2 linked regions of the Crateriforma conspicua genome follow. The protein of the gene in region 1 binds, or shares a complex with, the protein of each later gene. Links are inferred from orthologs where the notes say so. Each region holds a gene or a part of one and is shown in the gene's direction. Other genes may lie near its edges.

Region 1 (6,881 bases):
TCGTCGACGAACAGCCCGCCGCGTGGGACGTGTCGTTGTTGCCCGATCCGAATTCTCGGCTTGAACTTCAGCGGGGCGGCAGCGATCTATCCAGCCGCGTTGCGGAGCATTTGTTTTGGCTCGGTCGTTATGTCGAACGCTGCGAATCGATCGCTCGCCTGCTGCGAACCACCTTGCGACGCCTGGCGGGCGAAGGCAGCACGTCACGACAAAGCGAGATCCCGCAGTTGATCGCTGCGTTGGCGGGTATCGGCCAAATCGAACCCGATTATGCGATCGACGAATTGGGTGGATCGTTTCCGTCGTTGGAAACCGTGTTGCCCGAAAGTGTGTTCGACACGATCCAACCCGAAGGCCTTCAGTCCGCCGCCAAGTTGGTCGTGTCCAATGCCACGGCGGTTCGCGATCGTTTGTCGACCGATGCCTATCGAGTTCTCAAGCGTGTCGCCGAAGAACTCAGCCGTCGTCCGTCTCGGGCCACCAGCGACATCGGCTTTGTGATCGAAAAGCTGAATCGATTGTTGGTCGACCTGCTGGCGTTCGCCGGTCTGTCTAGCGACAGCATGACCCGGACCCACGCGTGGCGGTTCTTGCAATTGGGCCGTCGTATTGAACGAACCAACCAGACCATCGAGTTGATCTCCGCCGGACTCGTTTCGACGATCAAGAATGAACGCAATGTGTTCGAAGCCGTGTTGGAAGCCAGCGACAGCCTGATGACCTATCACGCCAGATACATGAACCTGGTTCGTCCGATCCCCGTGATCGATTTGTTGGTCACCGACGACAGCAACCCACGTTCACTGGCATTCCAACTGAAGGACATCGACCGTTTCGTCAGCGAACTTCCGCGCGACCCGAATTCGACCAGCCTGCGTGACGACCAGTTGCAAGCCAAATCGTTGTTGCACGAAGTCGAAATGGCCAATCCCAATGCTTTGGGAGTCAGCAATGGCCAACGTCGCGAACAATTGGAAGTTCTGCTTCAGCGGATCAGCGAAGGACTGCCGCGATTGTCTGACGCGATTGCCGCACAGTATTTCTTCCACACCGCCACGACCCAAGAACTGACGGGTATTCGCTATCGCGATCGCTCCGATACGCCAGAGGAAAACACCGAAAGTGGATCCGCCGACGCGTCGGCAACCGATTCGCAACCGGACGCGACACCCGACCAGGCGTCACAGTCCCAATCTCAATCCCAGTCATCAACGACACGTGGGACGTCGCAACCATGATGCAGTCATCCGATCCGCCACCAGAAAACCCTGACCCATCGGCCAAGGCCCCCATTCCGGAACCTCCCAAACCGGTTCTGCCCGAGAACGTTCCGGCATCGGGAAACGGCCAGGCGACATCCGCGGCAACACCGCCTTTAGCCACACCAACCGTCACGGCCGATCCATCGCCCGCCGATCAGCCCGACGCCGGCGATACCTCGGTGCGGTATCGCATACGGCACCAGACGCGGTACAGCTATGCCGGGCCGGTCGCGGTGTGCCAAAACCAACTGCGGATGCGACCGCGCCCGTTGCCGACGGTCCAAGTGTTGCGCAGCGGAACCACGATTTCGCCGAACCCCGATTCCCAGGAAACGCATATCGATTACTTCGGCAACGAAGTCGAAACCTTTTCGATCGAAGCGTTGCATGACGTCTTGGTGGTCGACGTGGACAGCGAAGTCCAAGTGACCAGTCTGGTTTGGAACGATCAAGCTCGCGGCGTTCCGTGGAAACAAGTCTGTGACGACTTGGCCACACCAATCGACTTGGCCCTGTTTGATGTCGCCGAGTTTCGTTTCGCATCACCCGTGATTCCGATCGGTGCACGGTACCGCCAATACGCCCAACCGTCGTTTGATGCGCACGAATCGTTGTACGACGCGGTGGAAGATCTGACGCGTCGCATTCACGCCGATTTCCGCTACGACACCACGGCAACCAACGTGGACACGCCGGTCCATCAGTCATTTGATTTGAAGGCGGGTGTCTGCCAAGACTTCGCCCAAGTCCAAATCGCATGCCTGCGATCAATGGGGCTGGCGGCACGATACGTCAGCGGTTACCTGCGGACGCTGCCACCACCGGGGAAAGAAAAACTGGTCGGTGCCGATGAATCGCACGCTTGGCTCAGTGTCTTTGTGGGCCTGGATCATGGTTGGTTGGATTTGGATCCGACCAACGGATGCATCGCGGGTCGTGACCATATACCGATTTGTTTGGGGCGCGACTACCGCGACGTCAGCCCCATGCGTGGCGTCGCGATCGGCGGCGGAACCGCCGACTTGTATGTCAGCGTGGATGTCGCAGTGGTCTAAAACGTAGCCGACACCATCGATGATGTTGAAAGATTGGTTGCCCCGACACGTTCCGCAAATTCGCCGGATCGACTCGGTCGACTCGGTGGGTGGCGGTTGCATCAGCGATGCCGTCTGTGTCCGAGGCATTAGCGATCAAGACCAACCGGACACCTGGTTCGTCAAAACCAACACGGTCGACTTCGCGGAGAACTTTGCCTGCGAATGGGACGGCTTGGACGCACTTCGATCGACGGGTGTAATCCACATCCCGGAACCAATCGCGACCGGTGTCGATGCATCCCACAGCTTTCTGGTCACCCGCTGGATCCAATCAGAATCTCCGACGGCTGATTTCTTTGCCGGGTTCGGCCGTCGACTGGCCGAACATCACGTCGCATCGGAGACGACCGATGACCGGCACGGTTGGCACCGGGACAATTTCCTGGGTGCCACCATCCAGCGGAATCAGCCATGCGAAAGCTGGGTGGCCTTTGTTGCCCAACAGCGCATCGGTTACCAGTTGAAGTTGGCGGTCGACAACGGATGGTCAGACTCGCGACTGAAATCAGACGTGCAACAAGTCATCGATCGCATGGATGATTTGTTGTCCGGGCGTCATTCGACCGTCAGTCTGTTGCACGGCGATTTATGGAGCGGCAATTACCTGTGCACCAACGACGGGCGGGTCGCATTGATCGACCCCGCGGTGTATCGCGGGTGCGGCGAAGCGGAATTTGGGATGATCCAACTGTTCGGATCATGTCCACGCGAATTTTATGATGCCTATCAAGACGTTCGCCCCCTGGCCGATGGATGGCGGCGACGCGTTCAGTTGTACGTGCTTTATCATCTGCTGAACCATTTGAATTTGTTCGGCGGCGGATACCTTTCCCAGTGCCAACGGACGGCGGCGATGGTGCTGCGCGAACGATAGCCCCGCGATTTCCCGTTCGGGGGCCACGTATCGGCACCGAGTCGCGGGATCTGGGATCCGACCGATTTTCGCGGTACGTTGTCCGAACCTGCGTGCCGATTTTTGATTCAGATCCACTGGGATCAATTCAGATCCACCGGCCCGTTGATGTTTCCGAATTTCGTTTTTTAATTCCAGCGCCGCTGCCGATTACGACCCTGCCATGCTTGCCGCCCGAGTGATCCCTTGCTTAGACGTCCACGGAGGCCGCGTCGTCAAAGGCACCAACTTTGTCAATTTGCGTGACGCCGGTGATCCGGTCGAAGTCGCCCAGCGATACGAGGCTGAGGGCGCCGATGAACTGGTCTATCTGGACATCACGGCCAGCCACGAAGAACGGGACATCATCCTGGACGTGGTTCGAAGGACTGCCGAACAGGTCTTCATGCCGCTGACCGTCGGCGGTGGCGTCCGAACCATCGACGACGTTCGCAGTCTGTTGTCAGCCGGGTGCGACAAGGTCTCGATCAATTCCGCGGCCTGCAAAGATCCGGACTTCGTTCGCAAAGCGGCGGACCGATTCGGCAGCCAGTGCATCGTCGTCAACATCGATCCCAAACGTGTCGACCGCGACGGACAAGAGTTTTGGGAAGTGCACATCAACGGCGGCCGAACACCGACCGGACTCGAAGCGGTGGCTTGGGCGAAAGAAGTCGAATCGTTGGGTGCCGGCGAAATCGTGTTGACCAGCATGGATGCCGACGGCACTTGTGACGGGTACGACTTGCCCATCACATCGGCCGTCAGCGAAGCCGTTCACATCCCAGTGGTGGCCAGCGGTGGGGCGGGGCATCCGAGTCATCTGGCCGATGCGATCTTGAAAGGAAAAGCCGACGCGGCACTGGCCGCCAGCATCTTTCACTTTGGCCAATTCACCATCGAAGAAACCAAACGCGTCATGCGTGACGCCGGGGTTCCCGTTCGCCTCTGATACTTTGCCCGAACGGAATCCCGCGGTCATCGGTCATTCCCACTTGTCCGCCTGTCTCCAGCCGTCATCGAACCGATCGGTCCATCCCACGATCCCTCATGTCTGACAACCCGGATTCGACTTTGAAAGCGTACCAACCAAGGTTCCGGCAGATCGACACCGGCGGTTCGGATCCCAAGGTCGACTGTGTTTGGTTTCATCACGCCGGCGGTGGATCCAACACGCTGGCCCATCGGGTTCGCCAGTCGGTCGATCGGATCGCGGCGGCGGATTTGCCCGATATCCGACTGTTGACCCCGGTGACACCGCTGCGTGAAGACGCGATCGACGAACGCTTTGATGGTGAACTTCACACCCTGGCCGATCAGTACGCAGCGATCCTACAGCAGGACTTTGGAATCGGTCGGCTTCCCTTCGTCGTTCTGGGCCACAGCTTTGGATCGGTGCTGGCCTACGAAGTCACACGACGCTTGATCGACGCGGGCCATTCGCCGGCGCGGCTGGTCGTGATGTCGTTTCCCGCCCCCGATCGATTGACGCATCAAACCGAGTTGCACACGTTGGATAACCGATCGTTGATGCAACAGGTGGACGAGCTGTTCGGTGGCGTGCCGCCAGAGATTTTGGACAACGACGAAACGTGGTCGCATTTCGTTCCAGGGTTGCGAAGCGATCTGGGATTGCTGGAACGTTATCGACCCGACTTGGATGCGGCTGCATTGCCGGTCCCGGTCACGGCGATGGTCGGTACCGACGACCGAGCGGTCAGTCTGGCGGACGTCCAACGTTGGGACCTTTTCACCGAGCCCCCGGTGCGGCTGCAGACCTTGCCGGGTGACCACTTTTTCCCGCTGCAGCGGATCGCAGAAGTCTTCACCGCGGCCGCCTGGGATTTGCCCGAACCGCGTTGAATTTCGCCGCCTCGATCCGCCGGACAGCTTGCCGATTCCCCCGCCTTCGGTCACAGTGGGCGGCGCGCCGTAAACGTTTTCGCCGTTTTTGTTTACCCCAACACCGCAGTATGAATCCAGTGTCGGACGTCGTCCCCATTCAAAGTGCCTTGATCAGTGTCAGCGACAAAATGGGGTTGGCTGATCTGGCGACCGGGCTGCAACGGGCCGGTGTAACGATTTACAGCACCGGCGGCACACGGCGTCACTTGGAAGAGTGCGGTGTGGAGGTCTTGGACGTCGCCGAATACACCGGTTTTCCGGAGATGTTGGACGGCCGCGTCAAAACGCTGCACCCCAAGATTTTCGGCGGCATCTTGGCGATTCGCGATAACGACGAACACGTCGATGCGATCCAGGAACACGACATCGAGCCGATCGATTTGGTCGTCGTCAACCTGTATCCCTTCGAAGCAACGGCATCGCGCGTCGGTGCGACCCGCGAAGAATGCATCGAACAAATCGACATCGGCGGTCCCAGTTTGGTGCGGGCGGCGGCCAAGAATCATCGCGACGTTGCGGTGGCCACCAGCAGTGAACAGTACGGCGACATCCTGGACCAACTGCAAGAACATGGCGGCACGACCGTCGATTTGCGAAAGCAGCTTGCCGCCGAGGCTTTTGATCACACCGCGACCTATGATCGCGCGATCGCCGATTACATGCTGGGCGAATCGATCAGCGGTGATTTCCCGGCATCGATGCACCTGACCCTGCGACGCAAATCACAATTGCGATACGGCGAGAACCCGCACCAACGTGCGGCGCTTTACTTGGACCCTTCGGTCCGTTCAGCCAACCTGGTCGCCGCTCGTCAAATCAGCGGCAAAGAGCTTTCCTACAACAACCTGTTGGATCTGGATTCGGCTTTGGAAATCGTTCGCGGTTTCGCACAACCAGCCGTTTCGGTGATCAAGCACAACAATCCGTGTGGTGCGGCAACGGACACGAAACTGGCCAACGCCTGTCAAAAGGCATTGGACGGTGATCCGCTTTCGGCCTTCGGCAGTGTGCTGGGTTTCAACCGCACCGTCGACGTGGAAACCGCCGAACTGCTTTGCCAACCGGGGCTGTTCATCGAAGCGATCGTCGCGCCCGATTTCCAGGCCGGCGCGGTCGGCTTGCTGACGTCCAAGCCACGTTGGAAAGACAACGTCCGCTTGATGCAGGTGGGCCGTTTGGATGATCAACCCAGCGGGCTGGCGAAACGATTCATCAGCGGTGGCATGCTGGTTCAAGATGCCGACCGCATGACCAGCGCACCGCTGCAATGGAAAACAGCCACCGAGGCACAAGTGCCCAGTGAAATGTGGGACGATATTTCCTTCGCTTGGGAAATGGTCCGACACGTCAAAAGCAACGCCATCGTGCTGGCCCGCGACACATCGCTGGTCGGCGTCGGGGCGGGGCAGATGAGCCGTGTCGACAGCGTCGAAATCAGCATCAAAAAAGCGGGCGATCGCGTCGCCGGTTCGGTGTTGGGCAGCGATGCGTTCTTTCCGTTTCCCGATTCGATCGAAGCCGCCGCCGATGCCGGTGTGGTTGCCATCGTCCAGCCCGGGGGTTCACGTCGCGACGACGAAGTGATCGAAGCGTGTGATGAACATGATTTGCCAATGGTGCTGACCGGTCGGCGTCACTTTAAACACTGATTCAGCGCATGTGCCGGCGGGGCACCACGGCAAGCCAATCGCATCGGTCCGCATCCCCAGCCAACGTCACGATGAA
Region 2 (6,946 bases), 720 kb from region 1 along the record:
CATGGCTTGGGACGCGCGAGGTCGACTGTGGGTGGCGGAAAACTACACCTATTCCGATCGCAGCGAACGTTTCAATCGCAGCCTTCGTGATCGAGTCCTGTTCTTTGTCGACCAAGACGGCGACGGTCGTTCCGACCAGCGACACGTCTTTACCGACGACGTGCAGATGTTGACCAGTGTCGAAGTCGGGCTCGGTGGCGTCTGGCTGATGTGCCCGCCGCAGTTGCTGTTCATCCCCGATGCCAACGGTGATGGCGTGGCCGACGGTCCGGCCGAAGTCATCCTGGATGGATTCGAAGTCGCCAAGCAGAACTATCACAACTTTGCCAACGGCCTGCGATTCGGTCCCGACGGTTGGCTTTACGGACGCTGTGGCGGATCATGCCCGGGACGAATCGGCACCCCTGGAACCCCCGACGAACAACGCGTTGCACTGGAGGGCGGCATCTGGCGGTATCATCCGACCACGTCCGCGGTGGAAGTGATCAACGCGGGAACCACCAATCCCTGGGGCCACGACTGGAACGAAGCGGGTGATCTGTTCTTTACCAACACGGTCATCGGCCATCTGTGGCATGGAATCGCGGGCGCTCATTTTCGGCGGCCCTTCACGCTGGATCCGAATCGCCACACGTATCAACTGATCGACTTTCACGCCGACCACTGGCACTTCGACACCGGCGGAACATGGCAGGCGTCGCGCGATGGTGCGGCCAACGATTTCGGCGGCGGGCACGCCCATTGCGGGGCAATGATTTATCGCGGCGGCAAATGGCCGAACATCTATGACGGAAAACTGTTCACTTTGAATTTGCACGGTCGGCGGGCCAACGTGGAACGGTTGGAACGCATCGGCGGGGGCTACGTTGCCCGGCACGAACCGGACTTCATGATCGCCAGCGATCCTTGGTTCCGCGGCATGGAAATGTCGTACGGGCCCGATGGCGACGTCTATGTTCTGGACTGGAGTGATACGGGCGAATGCCACGAACACACCGGCGTTCATCGCACCAGCGGACGCATCTACCAAATCCGCTACGACGGTGACGACTCAAGTGCAACACCCAACGCTTTGGCGGGTTCGCCGCACGACCTACGTGCGAAGTCGGTGGAATCATTGGTCGCCCTACATACCAGCAACAACGCTTGGTTCGTTCGACAAGCACGACTGGTGCTGCAATCACGCCAAGTCGCCGGTACGCTGACCGCGGACGACATTCGCAAAATCCGTGCGACTTGCCGGATCGCCGCTGACAGCAAACTGCAAGCCCGATTGTCCCGCACACTGTGGGCGCTCCGCTCACTGAACGATGCCGATTTGGAGCGTCTGCTGAAGCATTCCGACGAAACGATGCGTGCGATCGGCGTTCGCGCCATCGCTGATTCCTGGCCCATCGACGACGTCATGGGCCCGTGGCATGCATCGCTAAAGGAATCCGACGAAGCCTTCTCCGGTGCATCGACTTGGCTGGACCGGCTGATTGAACTGGCGGAAACGGAAGATTCTGCTTTGGTGCGACTTAGCTTGGCGTCGACGCTTCAGCGGTTGCCCGTCAGCCTGCGGACCAAGCTGGCGTCCCCCTTGACCCGACGAATCCAGGACGAAGGCGACCACAATATCCCGCTGTTGATTTGGTACGGACTGATGCCGGTGGCGGAACAATCGCCCGACCAGTTGGCATCCCTGTGCGTGGATAGCCGACTGTCGACAATTCGACGGAACGTGACGCGTCGTTTGGCCGAAGACGTCGCAACGTCTCCGGAACCCTTGACACAAATCCTGCGTGGCATCGCCGCTTCCGACGATGCCGATGCAGTGGCCGATGTCATCAGCGGTTTGTCCGCTGCGGTTCGCGGTGTCCGTCGGGTGGACCGTCCTCTGGGATGGGATACATTCGCAGCTTCGGCCAAACAGAACGGCTTGTCACGTCAGATCCAAAACCTGGACGTGGTCTTTGGCAACGGACAGGCTTTGGAAGCCATCACCGATCTGGCACTCGATGGATCGGCGGATCCCGCGCAGCGTCTGTCGGCCGTCCAAACGTTGATCGACAGTCGTCCAGATAATCTGTTCGAAGTCTGCCAGAAACTTCTTCGCGATCCACGAACGAATGTGGTCGCGGCCAAAGGTTTGTCGACGTTCGACAACCCCGAGGTCGCCCGCATGATCTTGGCACAGTACAACCGGTTTCGCGCGCCCCGCAGGCCGGAAGTGGTGTCGCTGTTGGTCAGCCGCGTTTCCTTTGCCGACCAATTGATCGACGCTTTGGAAAGCAACAAGATCCCACGTGCGGATGTCACCGCGTCACAGGTCCGCCAAATCCACAGTTTGGCGGATGCTTCCCTATCGAATCGCATTGACCGCGTCTGGGGCAAGGTTCGAGTCAGCCCGATCGAAAAACGACGCCAAATCGAAGCGTTGAAATCGGACTTTGCGACCGGCGTCTTGAAAACCGCCGACGCGCGACGCGGCCGATTCCTGTTCGAAAAAAATTGTGGGACCTGCCACCGTCTGTACGGATCGGGCGGCGACGTCGGCCCCGACTTGACCGGCGCGAACCGATCCAACTGGGATTACATCTTGGAAAATGTGATCGATCCCAGTGCCGTTGTGGACAAGGACTTTCGCATGACCGTGGTTTTGCTAGCCGACGGCCGGGTCGTCAACGGCTTGGTCTTGGACGAAAACGACCGCACCTGGACGATTCAGACCGCAACCGACAAGATCACAGTGGCTGCGGATGAAATCGAAGAAGCCCAAAAGACTGAAAAGTCTGCGATGCCCGATGGTTTGATCGATGCGATGTCCGATCAAGACCGCCACGACCTTTTCGCGTACCTGACAGGTCCGACTCAAGTCCCTTTGCCGGAACAACCATGATCACGATCGTCGACTACCAGATGGGCAATCTGCGGAGCGTCCAGAAAGCAATCGAGCGTGTCGGCGGCCAAGCCGAAATCACATCCGACCCACAGACGATCGCCGGAGCCCAGAAACTGATTCTGCCAGGGGTCGGTGCCTTCGGTGATGCTATGGACGAAATTCATCGTCGCGACTTGGCCGCGCCGATTCGCGATTTCGTCGCCTCGGGCCGGCCATTTTTGGGGATCTGTTTGGGATTGCAGTTGTTGTTTGACCGCAGCACCGAACACGGCGAACACGAAGGTTTGGGGATCATCAGCGGCGACGTCGTTCGTTTCGAACTGGACGACAGCTACAAGGTTCCTCACATGGGATGGAACCAAGTCCAACGCAAAAATGATGCCCCGATTTTAAAAGACATCCCCGACGGCACACACTTTTACTTTGTCCACAGCTACTACGTACGCCCCGACGATCCCGATGTCGTCGCGTTGACATCCGACTACGGCGGTCCGTTCTGTGCGATGGTGTGGAAAGAAAATGTTTACGCGTGCCAGTTCCACCCGGAAAAGAGCCAAGCGGATGGACTGAAACTGTTGTCCGGTTTCAATGATTTGCCCGTTGCAGGTACGGTCGCCTCATGACCCACCCCGCCGACGCAACCGCTCGCCCGAATGATGCACTGCCGCAGGATGTTCTGCTGGGCATCGGCAACTTCACGGTCCACTTCCATTGGCAAAAAGACCGGTTTTGCCACGACGTTGCTTTCGGCGATCAACCACTGCTGCAATCTGTCGAAGGAACGGGCGAAGATGTCTGGCCTGATTCGGCACCCCTACAACAAGTGTCCGTTGAATCGATCGGTGAACGTTGCGTCGCCTTGGGCGTCGGTGCCAGCGGAACCAGCCATTTCAGCGTCAGTGTCGAACCGGAATCCTGTACCGACGATGCATGCACCATTCGATTTGAGTGGGCGTGCCGCAGCAAGGAAGCCCCAGCGGACCCTCGGTCGACCTATCAATGGCCCGCCGAACATCGATCACTGATCGACATCGCCGCCGAACCATCGACTCGCCAAGACACCGACGGTACATCGGTTTGTCTACGACCGACCTCGGAATCCGGCCCGACGTACGTTTGGGCCTATCGGGTGACCGTCCGCCGTCCGGTGGGTGAATAACCCGCACGATTGCTACGCCAGGAATCGACCTGCGGCCAAGACGCTTGGAAATCATTGAATCGACTTGCCCCGGCGACTAGCTTTGCCGGCAAGGCCCCCGGGGCCCGTTCACCCGCCTTGCGTCTTGGGGATCCAGGTTCGATGTCATTGTTTTCCGCTGCCCAAACAAGCCAATGCCGATCGTTGTTACCCAAAGCGTTTTGCGATCTTGACCTAACCGGCTGCACCGTGCTGGCCATCATGTCGTGCGTTTTCGCCGGCCATGTGATCGGGCAAACGCCACCGGAAAGCAGTGTCAGCGCAAGCCCATCGCCGGAATCGACCACAACGTCAGCGATCATTCGGGTCGATGCCCAAACGTCGCTGATTCAAAACACGACGCTGGCATCACCGATCAGCGGGATCATCCAAAGCATTCATGTCCGCGAAGGCGATTCCATCGAACCTGCAGCATTGATGGTTCAATTTGCCGACGAAGAAATCAATGCGGAATATCAAGCCGCCAAAGCCGCCTACGAAGCCGCCGTCATCGAAAGCCGCAACGATGTCGACGCTCGGTACGCCCAAAGGTCGCTGGACGTTCATCAACAAGAATTGCAAAAGTCACAACAGGCCAACCAGCGTTTCGCCGGAGCGATCAGCGGAACGGAAATCGAACGATTGCAATTGGTCGTCGACCAATCCACGCTGGCGATCGAACAGGCGGATCAACAACGGGAAATCGCCACGGCTAAAGCAAAGGAAAAACTGGCGGCCGTTCGTCTGATCGAAACCCGTTTGACCAAGCACCACTATCAATCCCCCATCGGCGGTCGCGTTGCCGAAGTCATGGTCGAACCCGGTCAGTGGGTGGAACAGGGCAAACCGCTCGTTCGAGTCATCTCGCTAAATCCGATTCGTGTGGAGTGCTTTGTCGACGGTCAGCGTTATGGCGATGAATTGCTAGACGCCAAGGTGGAATTTCGCTTGCGTGCGACCAGCATGGCCGGTGGTGCGACCCCCAGCATGGCCAGTGCAGCGACCCCGATGACCGCATCGTCGGGCCCCGAAACATGGACCGGGAACGTGACCTTTGTTTCGCCGGAACTGCACCCGGTCACCGGTCAAACACGTCTTTGGGCACGAATCGACAACCCCGACCGACGGTTGCGTGCCGGCATGAAAGGAACGATGTCGATTGAAATGGGACCGGTGCCGCGTTGATGCCGGGTGAATCAGGGGTGATCTTCCACCAGGGATTCTTGTGTACCGCATGGCCCATAAGCGACGTTGATCCCTAGATCGGTTAACAGGGTCCCGGTCACCGCGTTCAACTGAATCAATGACAGGGAATACCTGCTTTGGTCTTCGGCCATTTGCTGTTGTGATCGCACCAATTCCTGTTGAGCATCCAGCAAGAATTCGATCTGAATCTTGTCGTTCTCATACAGCGCCAACGATGCGTCGTACCGATCTTGGGAAGCGTCTAGGATTTCTTTTGACACCGTCAACGCATCATAGGCCGCGTCGACTTCGCTGTACGCATCACTGATCTCGGTACGCAAAGCGGTTTGCTGTTGATCCAGAATTGTCAACTGTCGATTCAGCTGCAGTTTCGCGTTAGCCACCGCTGCCTTTGCCTGGCGTCGACCAACGGGAACGCCCATTTCCAGCCCGAACTGCCACTCCTGGTGGTCGAACGAATAGAAATCGTCGAACGCGGAACTGAAACGATCCAGACCGTCACCGAACAGGTCGTCGCCGAACCCGCGAACGCGATATCGTCCGATCAGATCGACTTGTGGCAACAAGAAGTTCTTTGCCGCGATCAAACGATAACGTTCCTGTTGAACGCGAATCGATTGTCGCCGCAGTTCATCGCGATAACTGAGACCTCGCTGCACCAACGCAGGAAAATCGAACACATATTTCACGTCGGCCGGCGGATCAACGGGAAACAGAATCGTGCCTTCGTTGATGGGCATACCCAACATTTGTCGTAACCGACGTTCCGTGACCAGTAGTCCGGATTGTGGCTGGTCCGCATCCAACACGTTGATGATCTGACGTCGCAGTTGATAGTAGCGGGAACGTGCCTGAGCTTCTTTATCGGCTTCGCCACCCTGCAAGTCTGCCTCGCGTCGTGCCAGGGTCGATTGCCAAGTTTCGTAGGCCATCTGCTTGGCCTCCAACAGACTTTCCAGCGACTGATACTCTCGGCGAAGCGTCCAATAGGTGGCATACAGTTCTTGAACGAAATCACGCAACGCGATTCGAAAATCGATATCGCTGATCTGCGTGTTCATCCTTGCGATCAAGATGCCGTTGGAAAAGTTGAATCCAGGACTGGCATTGGGTCCGGCGATTTCATTGAACGTCCGCCCGGCACCACGCAGCAGCGGCTGACGCACCCCGGCTTCGAAATAGGATTCCCAGTAATTGGGAAACCGATTGCCTTGCCGATTGTTGTTGTCGTACAGATGCACCCGCTGGATATCAAAGACCGCACCACTGACCGACCGCTTTTGCCATCCGATTGTCGCTTCGGCGGTGTCCTGCACCAGTTCCTGAACCTCACCGCCCAGCGTCGCGTTGTTGAAAACACGGTCGTTATTGGCCGTGTTCAGACTGGCGGAAAGCTGACTGTCAAATTCCGCCAACGCGGCGGCGGGCCCAAAGAACGGGTCGGTGACTTCGATCGCCCGATCGTACGCCGTGGTCAATGATTCGGGATTGGACAGAACGCGAATCCCCAGCGAACGGATCGCCGGCGCATCGGTCAACGCGATGGTCAGCATTTCGGCTTCGCTTATCGGTCGCCTTGGCGGTAACCCGTCCGCGCCACCACCACCCGTCCATAACTCCGGACCGCCGATCGTTGCGAATCGTTGATCACCGCCGGTCAGCGGATCCCACTGTTGTTT

Evidence for each region.
Region 2: the proteins of hisF (region 1) and hisH are in contact, whole or in part, in a crystal structure (PDB 6RU0), measured with the Thermotoga maritima proteins. The link is inferred for Crateriforma conspicua from one-to-one orthologs. Residues at the interface, in WP_004080486.1 of Thermotoga maritima: Met1, Leu2, Ala3, Arg5, Ser40, Glu41, Asp45, Glu46, Ala70, Glu71, Ile73, Asp74, Ile75, Pro76, Phe77, Asp98, Lys99, Ser122, Gln123, Glu161, Thr195, Leu196, Asn247, Arg249, Glu251; in WP_004080484.1 of Thermotoga maritima: Asn15, Arg18, Arg22, Arg117, Leu118, Pro119, His120, Met121, Gly122, Trp123, Asn124, Asn134, Gly135, Tyr136, Tyr138, Val140, Tyr158, Glu180, Lys181, Ser182, Ser183, Lys184, Ile185.

Annotation. Positions count from the first base shown.
Region 1 is NZ_CP036319.1:108,866-115,746, reverse strand. What follows is about bases 2,385-5,319. They hold hisF (imidazole glycerol phosphate synthase subunit HisF), read left to right. Parts: upstream 2,385-3,435; coding sequence 3,436-4,203; downstream 4,204-5,319. Other genes in these bases: purH (bifunctional phosphoribosylaminoimidazolecarboxamide formyltransferase/IMP cyclohydrolase), read left to right, coding at 5,225-5,319; Mal65_RS00355 (thioesterase II family protein), read left to right, coding at 4,302-5,114; Mal65_RS00365 (fructosamine kinase family protein), read left to right, coding at 2,385-3,233. In the rest of the region: Mal65_RS00375 (circularly permuted type 2 ATP-grasp protein), read left to right, coding at 1-1,238; Mal65_RS00370 (transglutaminase-like domain-containing protein), read left to right, coding at 1,235-2,317; more of Mal65_RS00365, read left to right, coding at 2,337-2,384; more of purH, read left to right, coding at 5,320-6,805; indole-3-glycerol phosphate synthase TrpC, read left to right, coding at 6,877-6,881.
Region 2 is NZ_CP036319.1:823,550-830,495, reverse strand. Bases 1,693-4,692 are described here. They hold hisH (imidazole glycerol phosphate synthase subunit HisH), read left to right. Parts: upstream 1,693-2,877; coding sequence 2,878-3,507; downstream 3,508-4,692. Other genes in these bases: Mal65_RS02985 (efflux RND transporter periplasmic adaptor subunit), read left to right, coding at 4,185-4,692; Mal65_RS02990 (hypothetical protein), read left to right, coding at 3,504-4,043; Mal65_RS03000 (PVC-type heme-binding CxxCH protein), read left to right, coding at 1,693-2,881. In the rest of the region: more of Mal65_RS03000, read left to right, coding at 1-1,692; more of Mal65_RS02985, read left to right, coding at 4,693-5,246; Mal65_RS02980 (TolC family protein), read right to left, coding at 5,258-6,946. UniProt on the Escherichia coli protein: IGPS catalyzes the conversion of PRFAR and glutamine to IGP, AICAR and glutamate. The HisH subunit catalyzes the hydrolysis of glutamine to glutamate and ammonia as part of the synthesis of IGP and AICAR.